4 regions of the Streptomyces vulcanius genome follow, and region 4 is predicted to be linked to each of the others. Evidence: riboswitches for the same ligand, from Rfam matches in the RefSeq annotation. Region 4 holds a riboswitch; each other region holds the start of a gene.

Evidence for each region. A riboswitch is a leader RNA that binds a small molecule or an ion and turns the genes downstream of it on or off. The one in region 4 is predicted to bind cobalamin.
Region 1: it holds a riboswitch for cobalamin, as region 4 does, so the genes downstream of both, ACFPIH_RS12060 (CbtB domain-containing protein) here and ACFPIH_RS44855 (ribonucleoside-diphosphate reductase subunit alpha) in region 4, are expected to answer to the same signal.
Region 2: it holds a riboswitch for cobalamin, as region 4 does, so the genes downstream of both, ACFPIH_RS20110 (cobalamin biosynthesis protein) here and ACFPIH_RS44855 (ribonucleoside-diphosphate reductase subunit alpha) in region 4, are expected to answer to the same signal.
Region 3: it holds a riboswitch for cobalamin, as region 4 does, so the genes downstream of both, ACFPIH_RS00965 (ABC transporter substrate-binding protein) here and ACFPIH_RS44855 (ribonucleoside-diphosphate reductase subunit alpha) in region 4, are expected to answer to the same signal.

Annotation. Positions count from the first base shown of each region.
Region 1 covers NZ_JBHSFK010000006.1:299,345-304,453, reverse strand. The annotation lists gene ACFPIH_RS12085 (hypothetical protein) at 1-386, opposite strand, end outside; partial or broken gene ACFPIH_RS12080 (MFS transporter) at 526-801, shown strand; gene ACFPIH_RS12075 (M24 family metallopeptidase) at 893-1,585, opposite strand; partial or broken gene ACFPIH_RS12070 (hypothetical protein) at 1,668-1,808, shown strand; gene ACFPIH_RS12065 (CbtA family protein) at 1,904-2,662, opposite strand; gene ACFPIH_RS12060 (CbtB domain-containing protein) at 2,685-2,906, opposite strand; cobalamin riboswitch at 2,941-3,091, opposite strand; gene ACFPIH_RS12055 (enoyl-CoA hydratase/isomerase family protein) at 3,144-4,238, opposite strand; gene ACFPIH_RS12050 (DUF6299 family protein) at 4,360-4,797, opposite strand; gene ACFPIH_RS12045 (DUF5999 family protein) at 5,029-5,109, shown strand, end outside.
Region 2 covers NZ_JBHSFK010000012.1:117,996-123,104, forward strand. The annotation lists gene ACFPIH_RS20095 (lysozyme) at 1-178, shown strand, start outside; gene ACFPIH_RS20100 (inorganic phosphate transporter) at 248-1,453, shown strand; gene ACFPIH_RS20105 (hypothetical protein) at 1,492-1,713, shown strand; cobalamin riboswitch at 2,126-2,265, shown strand; gene ACFPIH_RS20110 (cobalamin biosynthesis protein) at 2,367-3,296, shown strand; gene ACFPIH_RS20115 (cobyric acid synthase) at 3,293-4,828, shown strand; gene cobN (cobaltochelatase subunit CobN) at 4,825-5,109, shown strand, end outside.
Region 3 covers NZ_JBHSFK010000001.1:198,903-204,011, reverse strand. The annotation lists gene ACFPIH_RS00980 (MFS transporter) at 1-605, shown strand, start outside; gene ACFPIH_RS00975 (ABC transporter ATP-binding protein) at 527-1,297, opposite strand; gene ACFPIH_RS00970 (FecCD family ABC transporter permease) at 1,294-2,304, opposite strand; gene ACFPIH_RS00965 (ABC transporter substrate-binding protein) at 2,301-3,320, opposite strand; cobalamin riboswitch at 3,403-3,580, opposite strand; gene meaB (methylmalonyl Co-A mutase-associated GTPase MeaB) at 3,605-4,588, opposite strand; gene scpA (methylmalonyl-CoA mutase) at 4,585-5,109, opposite strand, start outside.
Region 4 covers NZ_JBHSFK010000044.1:42,409-47,517, forward strand. The annotation lists gene mctP (monocarboxylate uptake permease MctP) at 1-996, shown strand, start outside; gene ACFPIH_RS44850 (GNAT family N-acetyltransferase) at 1,070-1,576, shown strand; cobalamin riboswitch at 1,629-1,753, shown strand; gene ACFPIH_RS44855 (ribonucleoside-diphosphate reductase subunit alpha) at 1,878-4,241, shown strand; gene ACFPIH_RS44860 (ribonucleotide-diphosphate reductase subunit beta) at 4,241-5,109, shown strand, end outside.

The sequences.
Region 1 (5,109 bases), on a different contig from region 4:
CAGTAAGACACTGCACGACCCTCAGCCCCGATGTCGCCGCCGACCGCGTTGACGGTGTCATCGAGGATGTCGGTGCCACCGTGTTCCATGCCTGCCCGGTCAAGCCTTTTCGAGGCCTCGATGACCGCATGCCCTGCCGATTCGGTGTTGTCGAACTCGGGCGACTGGACACTCTGTCCGTCACCGGCATCGGCGTCTGCCTCGCCGGTTGTCGTGGCGTGCGCCGTGTCCTGCCAGGACCCCAGCTTGGTGCAGTAATCCCGTTGTCGCTCCTTGGCCTGCGCTGGATCGTCCGACGAACAACTGCTCATCAGGACAGCGGCAACGACAACGACCGCTGCTCGCCTGACTGCTCGTGTAATCCCACTGCTGTGCTGCAAGGACATGCCCTCCCCGAAGCTGCCGCCACAGAGTATGGATCACGAAGGTGTCACCTTGCGCCGATCTCCACGCATCATCAGCACCGGATCGGCGAGGAGTTGAGCAGTACACGGCCAACCCGGTGAACCTATGCGGTCAGAGCACTACACGGCTCTCGCCTACGCCTACTCCCCCGAGCTCTTCGACACGCGGAGCCGCTCGCTGGGCACCAGCGTCTCCTACGGCCTCGGCCGGCTGTCGAACGCCGCCGGTCCGCTGATCGTCGCGGCGCTCTACAACGGCCACGGTTATCAGAGCGTCTTCTACTTCATCGCCGGCACCTGGATGGTCGGCGCGCTGGTCCTGGCCGTCTTCGGCACCCGAACGCGCTCGGCACGCCTCGCCGAGGCGGAGCGGCAACGCGTGAGCGTCCCCGCCTGAGGCGAACAGCCCCGGCCGTCGTGGTGACCGCCGTCGTCCCGGCGGCCACCACGACAGCCAACCTGTTGGGGCGCGGGGCGGCCTTCGTGAGTCAGCCGAGGGTGAGCAGTTCCTCGTAGAAGCCGCCGAAACCGCGTTCCCGGTCGACGAGGTGGATCTCCAGGATCCAGTGGCAGCGGCGGCCCGCCTTGTCGGTGCGGCGCATGCGGGTGTCGTTGCCGGGGGCGACGTACGACTCCACGTCCGCGCCGTCGATCCGTTCGTGCGGGAACTCGCCGACCAGGTGCCCGGCGTGCCAGCCGCCCAGTTCCCAGCCGGCCTCGGCGGCCAGTCGCTCGGCCTCCGCGTAGAGCTGCCTGCCGGTGATGTCGGGGCTGTCGGCGAAGAACCGCTTTCCGGCGGCGAAGACGGTCGCCAGGTCGTCGCGCAGCCGGTGCTTGACCGGGTCGTCGCCGAGGACGAAGGTCCGGCCGAAGTCGGCCTCGTACTCCTCGAAGATCGGTCCGAAGTCGGCGAACACGATGTCGTCGGCGCCGATCAGCCGGTCCGGCGGGTTCTCCTTGTACGGCTTGAGCGTGTTCGGGCCAGAGCGCACGATCCGCTTGTGCCAGTGCCGGGTGGTGCCGAAGAGTTCGTTCGCCAGGTCGCGGACCCGGTCGCTGACCGCCCGCTCCCCCTCCCCCGGCGCCACCAGACCTCGCTTCTCGATCTCCGCGAAGAGTCGTTCGGCCTTGGCCTGGGCGTCCAGCAGTCGTGCCGCGCGTGTGGGTTCGTCGTCCGCCATGGTGGCGAACGTACGGTTCCCCGGCCGTCCCCGGCAAACGAATAGGGCGCCGTTTCCCGCCCTCGGCACGTTCCACACGCGCCTGAGGACGATCCCCGCCGAGCGGCTGTGGGTCAACCCCGACTGCGGGCTGAAGACCCGCGGCCGGCCCGAGACCCGCGCCTCGCCGGAGAACCTGGTCACCGCCGCCCGCACGGTCCGCGGCGAGCTGCCCGCGTCCTGACGCGACGGACGGTCCGGGGCCGGGCGGCGAAGGTGCCGGCCCCGGGGCGTTCTTTTCACGGCGCCGTCGCGACGGTCGCCGCGACGGCATCACGGTCAGCTGGGTGCGGCGACCGTCCGGGCCGCTGTCGCGGTGGCGGGCCTGGGGTTCAGCAGGCGTTCGGCCAGTTCGCCGAAGACGAGCCCGAAGCCTCCCCACAGGGTGATCTGGATGGCCAGCGCGGAGAGCCGGAAGCGCCACAGCACGGTGGCCGGGAAGTCGGCGGGCACCTCGTTGATGACGGGCAGGAACGCGTAGGCCAGGCCGATCACGAGGGCGAACGCGGCCACCGCGGCGACGGTGGCGTACCAGGTGCCCAGTTTCGGCGCGAGGCGCTTGCCGAGGATGGTGGCGCCCACCGCGAGGAGCACGCTGAGCAGCATCATCAGGAAGTACAGGGTGGTGCGCTTGCCGATGGTGTCGCCGTTGCCGACGGCGGGCGGGTTGGCCGGGTACTTCAGGAACGGCACGACGTAGACCGCGAGCAGGGCGGAGCCGGACAGCAGCAGCGCGGTGGCTCGCGGGGTGAAGCGGCCGACGCGGCCGAGCGCGAAGCAGAAGGCGAGGGCGGCGATGCCGCCGAACGCGACGCCGTAGAGCAGGACACCGGTGGCCAGGCCGGCGGTGGACTGCAGGGAGCGGGAGACGATCTCCATCTCGTGCTCGTGTGCGGGTGCGTGCGCCTCCTCGAAGCCGATCGCCTTGTCGACGTTCGGTTCACCGAGGAAGTAGGCGACGATCAGGGCGAGCAGGCCGGCGCCGAGGCCGGCGAGCATGCCCCGCACGAGAAGGTTTCTCACCGTTGCGGAGTTCATGGGTGTGCCGTTTCCCCTCGGGTCAGTGGCAGGGGAAGCCGAGCAGGTGGCGGGCGTCGTGCACCCACTCGTGGACGCCCTCGCCGGAGACCACGGAGGTGGCACCCTGTTCGGCGCCGACGAAGTAGAGCAGGACCAGCATCAGGATGCCGAAGAAGACCGCCCAGGGGACGATCGCGCCGATCGGCAGTTTGGCGGGGAGGACAGGGGTGTTGGCGGTCGGCTGCGCGACATGCTGGGCCATGACAGGCCTCCTCTGGGAGTTCGCGTCCCATCTCGGTGGTGCACTGGACGACGGCTACGGGTCTGACTCGCCCCCCTCTCACCAAAGGGGTGGCACACAGTGGCGCGACCGTGCCGGATTCCCACCGGCTTCCGTTCTGTCGTCGTCGATATCGGACCGACGGTACCGCGTGTCACGAACATGGCCAAGACCGCACCATCTGGCGTGATCTTTTTCGCAGGCCGGGTGAGGGGTCGCTCACCCTGCCGGATCGGGCGCGGTGCCGGGCCCGGCGAGGCCGAGTTCGCGCGCGCCGAGGGGGGCGAAGAAACGCTCGACGGCGGTTTGGGTGACCTCGGCGAGGGTCGCCGGGGACCAGCGTGGGACGCGGTCCTTGTCGACGACCTGGGCGCGCACTCCCTCCACCAGGTCGGCCGTGGTCAGGGCGGCGAGGGAGACCCGGTACTCCTGGTCCAGCACCTGCTCCAGCGTGCCGAGCCGCCGGGCCCGGCGCAGCGCGGCCAGCGTGACCTTCAGGGACGTGGGCGACTTGGCGAGCAGGGTCTCCGCCGCGTCCTTGGCCGCCGGGTCGCCGTGCGCGAGCAGCCGTTCGACGATCTCCTCGACGGTGTCGGCGCCGTAGCAGGCGTCGATCCAGTCCCGCCGCTGAGCCAGCTCTCCGTGCGGCGGCGACTGGGCGTGACGCGCGAGGGCTTCGCGTACGGGCAGGGCGGCGAGGTCGGCGAGGAGGCCGGGGATCGACGCGGACGGTACGAAGTGGTCGGCCAGTCCGCACAACAGGGCGTCGGCGGCACCGATCTGAGTGCCCGTCAGTCCGAGGTGGGTGCCCAGTTCGCCGGGCGCGAGAGCGAGCAGGCGGGTGCCGCCGACGTCCGGTACGAAACCGATGCCGGTCTCGGGCATCGCGACCCTGGACCGCTCGGTGACGACACGGACGTCGCCGTGCGCGGAGATGCCGACGCCGCCGCCCATGACGATGCCGTCCATGACGGCGGCGTACGGCTTGGGGTAGCGGGCGATACGGGCGTTGAGGCGGTACTCGTCGTACCAGAAGGCGGCCGAGGCGGTGCCGTCGCCGTCGCGGGCGTCGTCGTGGACGGCGCGGATGTCGCCGCCCGCGCACAAGCCGCGCTCTCCGGCGCCGGTGACGACCACGACCTCCACGGCCGGGTCGTGCTCCCAGGCGGTCAGGGCCTCGTCGATATGACGGACCATGGTGTGGTTGAGGGCGTTGAGGGCCCTGGGACGGTTGAGGGTGATGTGGGCCGCTCGGCCGGCGGTGTGGAACAGGACGGGTCCAGGTTCGCCTTCGATGTCCTTGGTGCCGGTCATCCGGACACCACCGTCGGGCCGCCGGCCGCTATGAGGCGCATGATCTCGTCGGTTCCTTCCACGAGGGCGCCGGCCGGGCGCGTGCCCGGCCGGCGCCGTCGAGTATGCCGTGCGGGACCGGTCAGCTCTCGGTGAGGGTGACGTCCTGTGCCCCCGCGGCGTGGAAGCGGGGCAGGGGCAGGCCGCCGTGGGGCTCCAGCTCCATCAGCGTGGCCTCGACCTGGGCGGCGCCCGCCTTGAACGTGGCCAGGGCGGGCTTGCCCGTGTTGGCCCAGGCGTGCAGGGCGCCGTCGCACACGGCCCGGGTGCCACCGATGCCGTAGCGGGTGGTGCCGGGGTCCTGCCGGACGGAGGAGCTGACGAAGACGGGTCCGGTGGCGCCGGTGCAGCGGTAGGTGCCGGACAGGGTGATGGTGCCGTCGGGGGCGATCCGGCCGGCCGGGTCGACGGTGACGCTCTCGTCGGGCGCGGCCTGGGCGGCGGTGGCGGCCTGGCCCGGCAGGGCCAGCAGGAACAGGGCGGCGCCGGCGGCTGCGGCGAGGGCGGGACGGAACGGCATGGAGACCTCCTGTTGGTGGGGGCTTCCACTGGTACCGGGCGGGGCCGTGCGCAGGCGTGACCGTCACTCCTTCGGTGGCGAGTCCGCACCGGCCGTCGTCGAACCGTCCTGGAGTTGTCCCGGTGCTGTCACGCTCTCCGGCTGCCCCTGGCGACGGCCGCGGGCGGGGCGCATGGTCTACCCATGCGAGGCCGACCGGAGGGCCGGCCGCCACCGACGTGGAGGTGCGCCATGTGTGCCCAGTCCTCTCCCAGCTTCTCCGGCGACATCCCGCACATCGTCGCCGCCCACCCCGAGCAGGGCTGGAGCCTG
Region 2 (5,109 bases), on a different contig from region 4:
CCGGTACGGGTCGGCGGACGCGGGGACGCTGCCGGGCGGCTGGTCGTCGTGGACCTTCTGGCAGTACGCCGACCGGGGCCGCCTTCCGGGGGATCAGAACGTCTTCAACGGCTCGCCGTCCCGGCTGACTCGGTTCGCCACCGATCCAGACGCCACGGACACCCCAGAGACCTCTTGAGTTCACCTTCCGTTCATTCAGGTTACTTACCTTCAACTGGCCAGTAACGTCAAAAGAATGACTGGGTAAATGGAAAGCTTCTCGCTGATCCTCGCGATTGTGGTCGTCACCGCACTTGCGTTCGATTTCACGAACGGTTTCCACGACACCGCCAACGCGATGGCCACGACCATCTCGACCGGTGCGCTCAAGCCCAAGGTGGCGGTGGCCATGTCCGCCGTGCTCAACCTGGTGGGCGCCTTCCTCTCCGTGGAGGTCGCCAACACGATCTCCAAGGGGCTGGTCGACGAGAGCGGCATCCGGCCCGAGGTCATCTTCGCCGCACTGGTCGGCGCGATCCTGTGGAACCTTCTGACCTGGCTGGTGGGCCTGCCCTCCAGCTCCTCGCACGCCCTGATGGGCGGTCTGATCGGCGCCACCATCGCCTCTGCGGGCTCGGGTGCGGTGCACGGCGACGTGCTGGTCACCAAGGTCCTGATCCCGGCGATCGCCGCGCCGATCGTCGCCGGAGCCGCGGCGATGCTCGCGACCCGGCTCTCCTACACCCTCGGCCGGAAGGCCGACGGAAAGGCCGCCGAAAAGGGTTACCGGGCCGGGCAGATCGCCTCGGCCGGGCTGGTCTCCCTCGCGCACGGCACGAACGACGCGCAGAAGACGATGGGCATCATCACCCTCGCCCTGGTCGCCGGCGGCGCCGTGGCCCCCGACTCCGACCCGCCGGTCTGGGTCATCCTCTCCGCGGGCCTGGCCATCGCGCTCGGCACCTACCTCGGCGGCTGGCGCATCATCCGCACCATGGGCAAGGGCCTGACCGATCTCCGGCCGCAGCAGGGCTTCGCCGCCCAGACCAGCGCGGCGACGGTCATCCTCGCCTCCTCCCACCTCGGTTTCTCCCTCTCCACCACGCACTCGGTCTCCGGCGCGGTGATGGGCGCGGGCCTCGGCCGCAAGGGCGGTGTGGTCCGCTGGTCGACGGCGACCCGGATGTTCGTGGCCTGGGGCCTGACGCTCCCGGCGGCGGCCCTGGTGGGCGCGCTCGCCGAGTCCGTGACGGACCTGGGCGACTGGGGCACGGCGGTCGTGGCCTTCTTCCTCGTTGCCTCCAGCGCGGCGATCTGGAAGGTCTCGCGGCGCGAGGTCGTCGACGCGACGAACGTCAACGCGACCGAGGAACCGGCCATCGCTCTCGTCACCGACGACCTGAAGGCGACCATTCCGGCCCCGGCCCCGGCCGCCACCGCCGCGACCACCGAGCCCACCGCCCCGGCCGTCTGAGCCCCCCGGTACCAAGGACACGAAGGAAGAGAACCAGCATGAAGATCGACTGGGCGGCCCTGGGCTCCGTCTTCGGCGTCAGCCTCGTGGTCACGGTGGGCCTGGTGGCCCTGTTCACCCTCGGCGTCATGGGCCTGTCCCGCCGCGAACGCGCCGCGGAACAGGGCGACTCCGCCGCGCTCGCCCTGACCGGCGCCTACGCCTGCTTCGCCGCCTGCGCTGCGGCGGTGGCGTACGGCATCTCACTCATCGTGGTCTGACCGTCTCCCGTGGGCGGCCCTCCCCTGTCTCAGCAGGGGGGGGAGCCGACGTCAGGTCCCAGAGCACGATGCCGTCGTCAACACTGACTCACGGCCACCTCCCCGTCCGCCCGGCACCTCGCGCTCCACCCCGCAGCCGCGCCGTGGCCACGACGACGCCCGCCTCCGCGCCGAGGGGCGATGCCGGACTCGACGGTGCCGGACCCGGGCGTGGAGTGTCTCCGCCGCCCCCGCGAGCCCGCCGCCGCCCCGCGACACACGCTGGACGCCCGCGGAGCCGTCGCCGAACACCTCCAGCAGCACCACCTGCCCAAGGGGATTCGCCCCGAGTCGGTGGCCGGGACGAGCCCGGCGTACCGGCGATGTGGGGTTCTGCACACTCTCCCCGTGCAGGTCAACGGCAAGTTGACGGGTCTTCCGGGCCCGTGGTGGACTGCCGGAGCCATGTACGGCGGCAGGAGAGGAAGCCGGTGTGAATCCGGCGCGGTCCCGCCACTGTGACCGGGGTAGCAATCCCCGGGAGCCAGGAACTCTCACCGCCGGTCTAGTCGAACCAGGGCGTGGACACCCTGAGTGAGGACATATCGCCATGCTCGCTGGGCCGTTGAGGTACCGCACCAGGTCACTGCCCGACCCCACGGCCGGCTGAGCCGATGCGTGCCGATCGCGTCTTCGCGTACGGCGCCGCCGCCGGCCTCCTCGGTGATCTGCTGCTCGGCGATCCGCGCCGCGGCCATCCGGTCGCCGCGTTCGGACGGGCGGCCGGCGCCGTGGAGCGGGCGCTGTGGCGGGACCACCGCGGCTGGGGCGCGCTGCACACCGCCGTGTGCGTGGGCGGGGCGGTGGCCCTGGGCGCCGTCGCCGAGCGGGCCGTACGGTCCTCCCCCGCCGCTTCCGTCGCGCTGACCGCCGCCGCCACCTGGGCCGTCGTCGGCGGGACCTCGCTCGCGCGCGAGGCCCGGGTGATCGGGCGGGCGCTGGAGGCGGGGGACGTCGAGGCCGCCAGGGCGCGGCTGCCGCATCTGTGCGGGCGGGATCCGCAGGCCCTGGACGCCGACGGCGTCGCCCGAGCGGTCGTCGAGTCCGTCGCCGAGAACACCTCCGACGCCGTCGTGGGGGCGGTGGTGTGGGGGGCCGTCGGCGGGGTGCCGGGGCTCCTCGGGTTCCGGGCGGTCAACACGCTGGACGCCATGGTCGGGCACCGGTCCGCGCGTCACCGGCGCTTCGGGTGGGCGTCCGCGCGCCTCGACGACCTCGCCGGCTGGCCGGGGGCGCGGCTCACCGCCGTACTCGCCGCCCTCGCGGGTGACGATCCGCGCGGGGCCGCGCGGGCCTGGCGGGAGGACGCCGGCCGGCACCCGAGCCCCAACGCCGGTCCCGTCGAGGCGTCCTTCGCGGGGGCGCTCGGGGTGCGGCTGGGCGGGACGCTGTCGTACGGCGGCCGGGTCGAGCACCGTCCGGTACTGAACCAGGAGGGGCGTGCCGTGCAGGCCGACGACATCGAGCGGGCCGTACGGCTGTCCCGCCGGGTCGGTCTGCTCGCCCTCGGCGTCGCCGCGGCGGTCAAGGGGGCTGCGTCATGACGGGCGGAGGCCTGCTGGTCGCCGGGACCACCTCCGACGCCGGGAAGAGCGTCGTCACCGCCGGGATCTGCCGGTGGCTGGTGCGGCAGGGGGTGAAGGTCGCGCCCTTCAAGGCGCAGAACATGTCGCTCAATTCGTTCGTGACGAAGGAAGGCGCCGAGATCGGGCGGGCGCAGGCCATGCAGGCGCAGGCCTGCCGGGTGGAGCCCACCGCGCTGATGAATCCCGTGCTGCTCAAGCCGGGCGGTGAGCGCAGCAGCCAGGTCGTGCTGCTCGGGAAGCCCGTCGGGGAGATGAGCGCCCGTGGCTATCACGGGGGGCGTCAGCAGAAACTCCTCGGAACGGTTCTCGACTGTCTCGCCGAACTGCGGGGCACGTACGACGCGGTGATCTGCGAGGGCGCGGGTTCGCCCGCCGAGATCAACCTCCGGCGGACCGACATCGTGAACATGGGGATCGCCCGGAATGCCGGGCTGCCGGTCCTCGTCGTCGGCGACATCGACCGCGGGGGCGTCTTCGCGTCCTTCTTCGGGACCGTCGCCCTGCTCTCGCCCGAGGACCAGGCGCTGATCGCCGGGTTCCTCGTCAACAAGTTCCGGGGTGATGTCTCGCTGCTCGAGCCGGGGTTGGACATGCTGCACGGGCTCACCGGGCGGCGCACCTACGGCGTGCTGCCGTTCCGGCACGGTCTCGGGATCGACGAGGAGGACGGACTGCGGGTCTCGCTGCGCGGGACCGTGCGCGAGTCGAACGTCTCCCCGCCCGTCGGGGAGGACGTGCTGCGGGTGGCCGTCTGCGCGATCCCGCTGATGTCCAACTTCACGGACGTGGACGCGCTGGCCGCCGAGCCGGGTGTCGTCGTGCGGTTCGTGGACCGGCCCGAGGAACTGGCCGACGCCGACCTCGTCGTCATCCCCGGGACGCGGGGGACCGTACGGGCGCTGGAGTGGCTGCGCGAGCGGGGGCTGGCGGACGCCCTGCGGCGCAGGGCCGCCGAAGGGCTGCCCGTGCTGGGCATCTGCGGCGGCTTCCAGATCCTCGGCGAGCACATCGAGGACGAGGTCGAGAGCCGGCGCGGACACGTGGAGGGGCTGGGAGTCCTTCCCGTGCGGGTGAGGTTCGCCCGGGAGAAGACCCTCACCCGGCCGGTGGGCGAAGCCCTCGGCGAGCCGGTCGAGGGGTACGAGATCCATCACGGGGTCGCCGATGTCGTAGGCGGGGAAGCGTTCATCTCCGATGACGAAGGACACAGCCTGGACGGCTGCCGGGTCGGGCAGACCTGGGGAACCCACTGGCACGGCTCGCTGGAGTCGGACGGGTTCCGGCGGGCGTTCCTGCGCGAGGTGGCGACCGCCGCGGGCCGCCGGTTCGTGCCGGCCGCCGACACCTCCTTCGCCGCGCTGCGCGAGGAGCAGCTCGACCGGCTCGGCGACCTGATCGAACAGCACGCGGACACCGACGCGCTCTGGCGGCTCATCGAGTCGGGCGCGCCGCAAGGACTGCCTTTCATTCCACCGGGAGCGCCCGCATGAGCACAGTGTTGTTGTTGTCGACCGCCGACACCGATCTGCTGGCGGCCCGGGCCGCCTCCGGCGCCGACTACCGGATCGGCAACCCGACCCGGGTGGATGTCGAGCGGGAGCTTCCAGGGCTCGTCGAGGGCGCGGACCTCGCCGTCGTACGGCTGCTCGGCGGGAAGCGGGCCTGGGAGGACGGGCTGGCCGCGCTGAAGGCGGCCGGGATCCCGACCGTGCTGCTTGGCGGCGAGGCGGTGCCGGACGCCGAGCTGATGGCGGAGTCGTCGGTGCCCGCC
Region 3 (5,109 bases), on a different contig from region 4:
TGGCCGTCCAGTTCAAGGTGCTCACCGTCGCCCTCCCGCTGTGGCTGGTCACCGAGACCGCCGCACCGCACTGGCTGATCTCGGGCACCATGCTCGTCGGCACCGCCATGGTCGTCGCGTTCCAGGTACGGGCGAGCCGCGGCGTCGACTCCCCGGCCGCCGGAGGCCGCGCCTACCGCCGCGCCGGTCTCGCCTTCCTCGTCTCCTGCGCGCTGATCGCGCCGAGCGCCGGCCTCCCGGCCCTGCCCGCCGCGCTGCTGCTCCTGACCGCAGCCGTCGTCCACACACTCGGCGAGCTCTGGCACTCCGCCGCCGGCTTCGAGGTCTCCTTCGCGCTCGCCCCGACCCACGCCACCGGCCAGTACCTGGGCGTCTTCGGCCTGGGCGCGGGCCTGGCCGAGGCGCTCGGGCCGGGGCTGCTCGTCGCGCTCTGCATCACCTGGGGCCGCCCCGGCTGGTACGTCGTGGGGGCGCTGTTCGCCCTGACCGGCCTCGCGGCCCCGGCCGCCGTACGGTGGGCCCGCCCTCAGGAGTCCGCCACGGGCCCCAGGAAGCGGATGTGGGGGCGGTCGTCGGCGCGGGTGACGGCGGCCCGGACACCGTAGACATCGGCGATCAGGGTCTCGGTCAGAACGTCGTCGGGGGTGCCGGACGCCACCACCCTGCCCTGTCCCAGGACCACCAGCCGGTCGCAGTACATCGCCGCGAGGTTCAGGTCGTGCAGCGCGACGACGCTGGTGAGGCGGAGTTCGGTGATGAGGGCCAGCAGGGCGAGCTGGTGGCTGATGTCGAGGTGGTTGGTGGGTTCGTCCAGGAGCAGTTCCCGTGGCTCCTGGGCGAGCGCGCGGGCGATCTGGGCCCGCTGGCGTTCGCCGCCGGAGAGGGTGTGCCAGGCGCGGTCGGCCCGGTCGGCGAGCCCGGTACGGGCCAGCGCGGTGCGCACCGCCTCCTCGTCGGCGGGCGAGGCGGGGGCGAAGGCCCGGCGGTGCGGGACACGGCCGAGGCGTACGACGTCCAGGACGGTCAGCGCGACCTGGGTGTCGGCCTGCTGTTCGACGACGGCGACGCGACGGGCGACCGTACGCCGGCTCAGCCCGTCGAGGGGACGGCCGTCCAGGGTGACGACTCCGGAGGCCGGCGCGAGGACCCCCGCGAGCAGCCGCAGCAGCGTGGACTTGCCGGAGCCGTTCGGGCCGAGCAGCCCGGTGACCTCGCCGGGGCGGGGGGTGAGGCTGACGCCGTCGAGGATCAGGGTGCCGTCGGCGCCGCGGCTGACGCGGTCGGCGCGCAGGGTCATGGGGTGGCACCCCTTCCGCGGTACAGGACCACGACGAACGCCGGGACACCGATCAGGGAGGTCACCACACCCACCGGCACCTCCTGCGGGTCCAGGACGGTACGGGCCAGGGTGTCGACCCAGACCAGGAACACCGCCCCGGCGAGCGCGGTGGCCGGCAGCAGCCGGGTGTGGCCGGGGCCGGTCAGCACGCGCGTGGCGTGCGGCAGCACCAGGCCGACGAAGCCGATCGCGCCCGCAGAGCTGACCAGGACCGCCGTCAGCAGGGCGGTCGCGCACAGCAGCACCAGACGGGTGCGGGCCACGTGCACCCCCAGCGAGGCGGCCGCGTCCTGCCCGAACGCGAACGCGTCCAGCGTGCGGGCGTACCCCGCGCACACCAGCAGACACACCGCCAGCGCCGCCAGGCCCACGTGCACGTCCGTCCAGCCGGCCCCGCTGAGCGAGCCGAGCAGCCAGAACAGCACACCGCGGGTGGTCTCCGCGTCGGCCGCCGTCAGCACCACGAACGAGGTCAGCGCGGAGAACAGCTGCATCGCCGCGACCCCGGCGAGCACCACCCGGTCGGTGGTGCCGCCCAGCGTGTGGCTGAGCAGCAGCACCAGCGCGAAGGAGACCGCCGCGCCCAGGAACGCGCCCCCGGACACCGACAGCAGCCCGCCGCCCGCGCCGAGTACGACGACCAGGACCGCGCCGGTCGAGGCGCCGGAGGAGACACCGAGGACGAAGGGATCGGCGAGCGGGTTGCGCAGCAGCGACTGCATCACCGCCCCGCACACCGCGAGCCCGGCCCCGCACACCGCGGCGAGCAGGGTGCGCGGCAGCCGCAGGTTCCACACGATGCCGTCCCTGATCGGCGACAACCCCGAGTGCCCCCAGCCGAGATGGGCGGCCACGGTGGCCCAGACGTCCCCGACGGCGATGTCCGCGGGCCCGATGGTGATCGCCACGGCGACGGACACGCACAGCAGCACGAGACCGGCCGCCCACGCCAGGGCGTCGGTCATCCCGCGAGGCCGTAGGTGCGCAGCGCCGCCGCCACCTTCTCGATGCCCTCGACGGTCCGGATCGTCGGGTTCATCGCCTGCCCGGACAGCCGCACGTACCGCTTCTTCCGCACCGCCGTCATGTTCTTCGTGACCGGGTCGCCCTCCAGGAACTCGATCTTCCTGGCGGCGGTCTCGGCGGTCTCCTGCTCGCGGATCAGGTCGCCGATGACGAGGACGTCCGGGTCGCGGTCGGCGACGGTCTCCCAGCCGACCTGGGGCCACTCCTCGTGTGTGTCGTCGAAGACGTTCCTCGCGCCGAGTTCGCCGGTGACGATGCCGGGGGCGCCGCAGCAGCCCGCCAGGTACGGGGACCGGGAGTTGGCGAACCAGTACATGAGGGTCACACCCTTGGCGTCCAGCCCGGAGGTCGCCTTCTCCACCCGGCCCCGGAGCCCGGCGACGAGCCGCTCGCCGCGCTCCTCCACGCCGAAGATCCTCGCCAGGTCGCGTATCTCGCCGTAGACCGCGTCCAGGGTCAGCGGCCCGGTGCGGACGCCGTCGCCGCCGCCGCTGTTGTCCTTGCCGGCACAGTCGGCGGGGGAGAGGTAGGTGGGCACGCCGAGCTTCCCGAACTGCGCGCGCGTGGCCACGCCGCCCTTGCCGAAGGTGGAGGCGAAGGAGGCGGCGACGAAGTCGGGCTCGGCGTCCAGGACCTTCTCGAAGGAGGGCGCGTTGTCCGCCAGCCGTGGCACCTTCGCCTCGGCCTTCTCCAGGCCCTTCGCCACCGGATCGGTCCAGGTGGCGGTGCCCGCCATACGGTCGGCCAGCCCCAGCGACAGCATGATCTCGGTCGTGCCCTGGTTGAGGGAGACGGCCCGCTTCGGCGGGTTCTCGACGGTGACCTTCTGCCCGCAGTTGTCGAGGGTGACGGCCGCCCGGTCGCCGCTTGCGGAGTCGCCGCCGCCGGACCCGCCACAGGCGGTCAACAGGAGGGCGCAGGCAAGGAACAGCACAGAGGGGCGTGCGAGCGGCACGGGACTTCCTTCGGCGTCGAGGGCTCTGGCGCGAAGCCCGGTCGTACGGAGCTCCCCCGGCCGCTTGCCGCCGCCGGAGGCCGCCAGCAGGTCTTCGGACTCGGGGTCCACCGGACGAGGCGCCTTCCCGCAGCGCGCTCGCGCTCCAGTGGCCGTTGCCCCGCCCGTCACCCTCACCGCTGCGCGTCAGTTCCGGATTCGCACCGGATTCCCTGACCCGTGCACGTCCCTTCACAGGTACGCACAGGAGTACGACTGGCCCCGGCAAGCTACCACAGGGCTGATCAGGGAGCCTGCGTGCCGAACGCCCCGAGAATCCGCTCGGCGGCCAGCGTCGCCGTCAACTCGCCTTCCCTGACCCGCTGTTCGAGAGCGGGCGCGAGGGACCGTACCGCCGGGTCGGCGTGCAGCCGGCCCAGGAGCTCGTCGCGGACCATGTTCCAGGTCCAGTCGACCTGCTGCTCACGGCGCTTGGCGGCCAGCCGCCCGGTCGAGTCCAGGAGCGTGCGGTGCTGTTCCAGACGCTCCCAGACCGTGTCCAGGCCGGTGGACTCCCGGGCGCTGCAACTCAGCACCGGCGGTGACCAGACCGCGTCGGCGCCGTGCATCAGCCGCAGCGCGCCCGCCAGTTCCCGGGCCGCCGCGCGCGCGTCGCGCTCGTGCGGGCCGTCCGCCTTGTTGACGGCGATCACGTCGGCCAGTTCCAGGACGCCCTTCTTGATGCCCTGCAACTGGTCGCCGGTGCGGGCCAGGGTGAGCAGCAGGAAGGAGTCGACCATGTTGGCGACGGCGGTCTCGGACTGCCCGACGCCGACCGTCTCGACGAGGACGACGTCGTATCCGGCCGCCTCCATCACCACGATCGACTCCCGGGTCGCCTTCGCGACGCCGCCGAGCGTCCCGGCGGTGGGGGAGGGCCGTACGAAGGCCGCCGGGTCGACGGCCAGCCGCTCCATCCGGGTCTTGTCGCCGAGGATCGAGCCGCCCGTCCGGCTCGACGACGGGTCGACGGCGAGCACCGCCACCCGGTGCCCCAGAGAGGTCAGCATCGTCCCGAACGCGTCGATGAACGTCGACTTGCCCACGCCGGGCACCCCGCTGATCCCGATCCGCCGCGCCCGCCCGCTGTGCGGCAGCAGCTCGGTCAGCAACTCCTGCGCCTGCACGCGGTGTTGTGACCGCGTCGACTCGACGAGCGTGATGGCGCGCGCGATCAGCGCCCGCTTCCCGTCGAGCACGCCCTTCACATACGCGTCGACATCGATCACAGCTCGTGCCCGAGGTCGGCCGCCAGCCGCGCCACGAGGTCGTACGCCGCGTCCGGGATCACCGTGCCGGGCGGGAAGACGGCCGCCGCGCCCATCTCCAGGAGGGTGGACACGTCCTGCGGCGGGATCACCCCGCCGACCACGATCATGATGTCCTCGCGGCCCTCCTCGGCGAGCTGCTCGCGCAGTGCCGGTACGAGGGTGAGGTGGCCGGCGGCCAGCGAGGACACCCCGACGATGTGCACGTCCGCCTCGACGGCCTGGCGCGCGACCTCGGCCGGGGTCTGGAACAGCGGGCCGACGTCGACGTCGAAGCCGAGGTCGGCGAACGCGGTGGCGATGACCTTCTGGCCGCGGTCGTGGCCGTCCTGGCCCATCTTGGCGACCAGGATGCGCGGCCGGCGGCCCTCGGCCTCCGCGAACGCGGACACCAGGGAGCGGGTGCGCTCCACGTTCGGCGACTCGCCTGCTTCGTTGCGGTACACGCCGGAGATCGTACGGATCTGGCTCGCGTGCCGCCC
Region 4 (5,109 bases):
TACATCGTCATCGCGGTGGCGATCATCTACATCCCGATCAAGCTGGGCGGGTTCGACGAGATCTTCGCCTCGGCGAGCGAGAAGTACACCGCGGCCAGGGCGGGCGGCCTGGTCCCGCCCGAGGCCGGCCAGTGGACGTACGCCACGCTGGCGCTCGGCTCCGCGCTGGCCCTCTTCATGTACCCGCACTCGATCACCGCGACCCTCTCCTCCAGGAGCCGTGAGGTGATCCGCCGCAACACCACGATCCTGCCGCTGTACTCCCTGATGCTCGGTCTGCTGGCCCTGCTGGGCTTCATGGCCGTCGCGGCCGGAGTGAAGGTCACCAACGGCCAGCTGGCGATCCCGCAGCTGTTCGAGAACATGTTCCCGGCCTGGTTCGCGGGGGTGGCGTTCGCGGCGATCGGCATCGGCGCGCTCGTCCCGGCGGCCATCATGTCGATCGCAGCCGCGAATCTCTTCACCCGCAACATCTACAAGGACTTCATCAAGCCGGACGCCACGCCCGAGCAGGAGACGAAGGTCTCCAAGCTGGTGTCCCTCCTGGTGAAGGTCGGCGCGCTGGTCTTCGTCCTGACGATGGACAAGACGGTCGCGATCAACTTCCAGCTCCTCGGCGGCATCTGGATCCTGCAGACCTTCCCGGCCCTGGTCGGCGGCCTGTTCACCCGCTGGTTCCACCGCTGGGCGCTGCTGGCCGGCTGGGCGGTCGGCATGGTCTACGGCACGGTCGCCGCGTACGGGGTCGCCTCCCCGACCCAGAAGCACTTCGGCGGCTCGTCCAAGGAGATCCCCGGAATCGGCGAGATCGGCTACATCGGCCTGACGGCGTTCGTCCTGAACGTGGTGGTCACGGTGGTCCTGACCTTCGTCCTGAGGGCCGCCAAGGCCCCCGAGGGCGTGGACGAGACCAGCCCGCAGGACTACACGGCGGACGCGGGCGACCCGGGAGTCCAGGTGGAACTGCCGCCGGCGACTGCCGACTCGGCCCACTGAGTAACCGGCATCGGCGGGCCGTCGGAGAAAATCCGGCGGCCCGCTGTCGTGCGTCTGGTGCACACTGCGCGCCATGGACATAGAGATCCGGGAAGCGGACCCCACCGAATACGAAGCCCTGGGCACCCTCACCGGCCGTGCCTATCTCGACGACAACCTCCTCGACTTCGGCGAGGACGACGACTACCTGCACGAACTGCGGAACGTGGCGAAGCGGGCGGCGGCGGCCGAGGTGCTGGTGGCGGTGGCGGACGACCGTCTCCTCGGCGGTGTCACCTTCGTGCCGGGGCCCGGCCCCATGGCCGACCTGGCGGGCCCCGGACAGACCGAGATCCGTATGCTCGCGGTCGGCCCCGCGGCGCGCGGCAGAGGCACCGGCGAGGCCCTCGTCCGCGCCTGCCTCGACCGTGCCCGGGCCACGGAAGGCTGCACGGGCGTCGTTCTGTCGACCCAGAGGGCCATGCACGCCGCCCACCGCATATACGAACGCCTCGGCTTCGTCCGCACACCCGAGCGGGACTGGAATCCCGTGCCACATCTGGACGACTTCACTCTGCTCACCTATCACCTGACGCTCTGACACCTCCGCGACACAACATCTGGTGGTGGCGTGACAGGTGAGCACAAGATGTATGCTCGTGCTCGCTGTCGCCGCAGGGGAATCCGGTGCGAATCCGGAACTGTCCCGCAACGGTGTACATGCGTGCTTTTGCACGCCTGGTTCAGTCCGAGGACCTGCCGACAGCGCGCCCGGCCGCCCCGGCCCGGGTGCCTTGACGTCCGGGCCTCGTGGAGTGGGCCGGTGGACGCGACGCCCCGTGCGCTCGTGTGCTGCCCCTGCCCTCCGCCAGGCCCCCAGCCGAGCGAGGGAGAGCCCCCACGTGACCATCGCGCCAGCCGATCCGGCTTCAGCCATCCAGCTGGACACCGACGGTCCCGGGACCGCGTTGCTGCGGACCCTGACCGAGCTGACCGCCGACCTCCCCGACGCGGACCCCGGCCGGGTCGCCGCCGCCGCACTGCGCGGCCGGTCCGCCCGGGGAGCCCTCGACGAGGTCAACGCCGAGCTGCGCGAGCTGGCCACGGAGGCGGCGGCCGGCCTGATCTCCGAGGACCCCGCCTACTCGAAGCTGGCCGCCCGGCTGCTGACGATCGGCGTCGCCGCGGAGGCCGCCTCCCAGGGCGTGACCTCGTTCACCGAGTCCGTCGCCGTCGGCCACCGCGAGGGCCTGATCGCCGACCGCACCGCCGCGTTCGTACGGCTGCACGCGGCCCGGCTGAACGCGCTGGTCGACACCGGCGCCGACGACCGCTTCGGCTACTTCGGCCTGCGCACCCTGCACAGCCGCTACCTCCTGCGGCACCCCCACACCCGCAAGGTCGTCGAGACGCCCCAGCACTTCCTGCTGCGCGTCGCGGCCGGCCTCGCCGAGGACGACAGCCCGCGCTCCGTCGACGAAGTCGCCGCGCTCTACGGGCTCATGAGCCGGCTCGACTACCTGCCGTCCTCCCCCACGCTCTTCAACTCCGGTACCCGGCACCCCCAGATGTCGTCCTGCTACCTTCTCGACTCCCCAATCGACGAGCTGGACTCCATCTACGACCGCTACCACCAGGTGGCCCGGCTCTCGAAGCACGCCGGCGGCATCGGTCTGTCGTACTCCCGGATCCGCAGCCGTGGTTCGCTGATCCGCGGCACCAACGGCCACTCCAACGGCATCGTGCCGTTCCTCAAGACGCTGGACGCCTCCGTCGCCGCCGTGAACCAGGGCGGGCGGCGCAAGGGCGCGGCGGCGGTCTACCTGGAGACCTGGCACTCCGACATCGAGGAGTTCCTGGAGCTGCGCGACAACACCGGTGAGGACGCCCGCCGTACGCACAACCTGAACCTCGCGCACTGGATCCCGGACGAGTTCATGCGCCGGGTGAACGAGGACGGCACCTGGTCGCTGTTCTCGCCCTCCGACGTGCCCGAGCTGGTCGACCTGTGGGGCGACGAGTTCGACGCCGCGTACCGGAGGGCGGAGGCGGCCGGGCTCGCGAAGAAGACCATCCCGGCCCGTGACCTGTACGGCCGGATGATGCGCACCCTCGCGCAGACCGGCAACGGCTGGATGACCTTCAAGGACGCGGCCAACCGCACCGCCAACCAGACCGCCGAGCCGGGCGCGGTGATCCACTCCTCCAACCTCTGCACGGAGATCCTGGAGGTGACGAACGACGGCGAGACGGCCGTCTGCAACCTGGGGTCCGTGAACCTCGGTGCCTTCGTGAGCGACGGGGACATCGACTGGGAGCGGCTGGACGACACCGTCCGCACCGCCGTCACCTTCCTGGACCGGGTCGTCGACATCAACTTCTACCCGACCGAGCAGGCGGGCCGCTCCAACGCCAGGTGGCGGCCGGTCGGTCTCGGCGCGATGGGCCTCCAGGACGTCTTCTTCAAGCTGCGGATGCCCTTCGACTCCCCGCAGGCCCGGGCGCTCTCCACCCGGATCGCCGAGCGCGTCATGCTCGCCGCGTACGAGGCCTCCGCCGACCTGGCCGAGCGCGACGGCCCGCTGCCGGCCTGGGAGCAGACCCGTACCGCGCGCGGAGTACTGCACCCCGACCACTACGGCGTCGAGTTCACCTGGCCGGAGCGCTGGGCGGCGCTGCGCGAGCGGATCGCGGCCACCGGACTGCGCAACTCCCTGCTGCTGGCCATCGCCCCCACCGCCACCATCGCCTCGATCGCCGGTGTCTACGAGTGCATCGAGCCGCAGGTGTCCAACCTGTTCAAGCGCGAGACGCTGTCCGGTGAGTTCCTCCAGGTCAACTCGTATCTGGTGGAGGAGCTCAAGAGGCTGGGCGTCTGGGACGCCCGTACCCGGGAGGCGCTGCGCGAGGCGAACGGCTCGGTGCAGGACTTCGTCTGGATCCCCGAGGACGTACGGCAGCTGTACCGCACGGCGTGGGAGATCCCGCAGCGCGGTCTGATCGACATGGCCGCCGCCCGCACCCCGTACCTGGACCAGGCGCAGTCCCTGAACCTGTTCCTGGAGACGCCGACCATCGGCAAGCTCTCCTCGATGTACGCGTACGCCTGGAAGGCGGGCCTGAAGACGACGTACTACCTGCGCTCGCGCCCGGCGACCCGGATCGCCCGCGCCGCACAGGCCACCATCCCCGTACAGCAGGCAGCCGACCCCGACGCGGTCGCCTGCTCCCTTGAGAACCCCGAGTCCTGCGAGGCATGCCAGTAATGTCCACCCGTAACACCCATCTCCTCGACCCGGGCTTCGAGCTGACGCTGCGTCCCATGCGCTACCCGGACTTCTACGAGCGCTACCGGGACGCCATCAAGAACACCTGGACCGTCGAGGAGGTCGACCTCCACTCGGACGTCTCCGACCTCGCCAAGCTCACCCCGTCCGAGCAGCACCTGATCGGCCGGCTGGTCGCGTTCTTCGCGACGGGCGACTCGATCGTGGCGAACAACCTGGTGCTGACGCTGTACAAGCACATCAACTCCCCGGAGGCGCGCCTGTATCTGTCGCGCCAGCTGTTCGAGGAGGCCGTGCACGTCCAGTTCTATCTGACCCTCCTGGACACCTATCTGCCCGATCCGGAGGACCGCACCGCCGCCTTCGACGCCGTGGAGAACATCCCGTCCATCCGCGAGAAGGCCGGGTTCTGCTTCAAGTGGATCAACGAGGTGGAGAAGCTGGACCGGCTGGAGTCCCGCGCCGACCGCCGCCGCTTCCTGCTCAACCTCATCTGCTTCGCCGCGTGCATCGAGGGTCTGTTCTTCTACGGCGCCTTCGCGTACGTCTACTGGTTCCGCAGCCGTGGTCTGCTGCACGGCCTCGCCACCGGCACCAACTGGGTGTTCCGGGACGAGACCATGCACATGAGCTTCGCGTTCGACGTGGTCGACACCGTCCGCAAGGAGGAGCCGGACCTCTTCGACGACCAGCTCCGGCAGGAGGTGACGGACATGCTGCGGGAGGCCGTCGAGGCCGAGCTGCAGTTCGCCCGTGACCTGTGCGGCGACGGCCTCCCGGGGATGAACACCGACTCCATGCGGCAGTACCTGGAGTGCGTCGCCGACCAGCGCCTCACGCGCCTCGG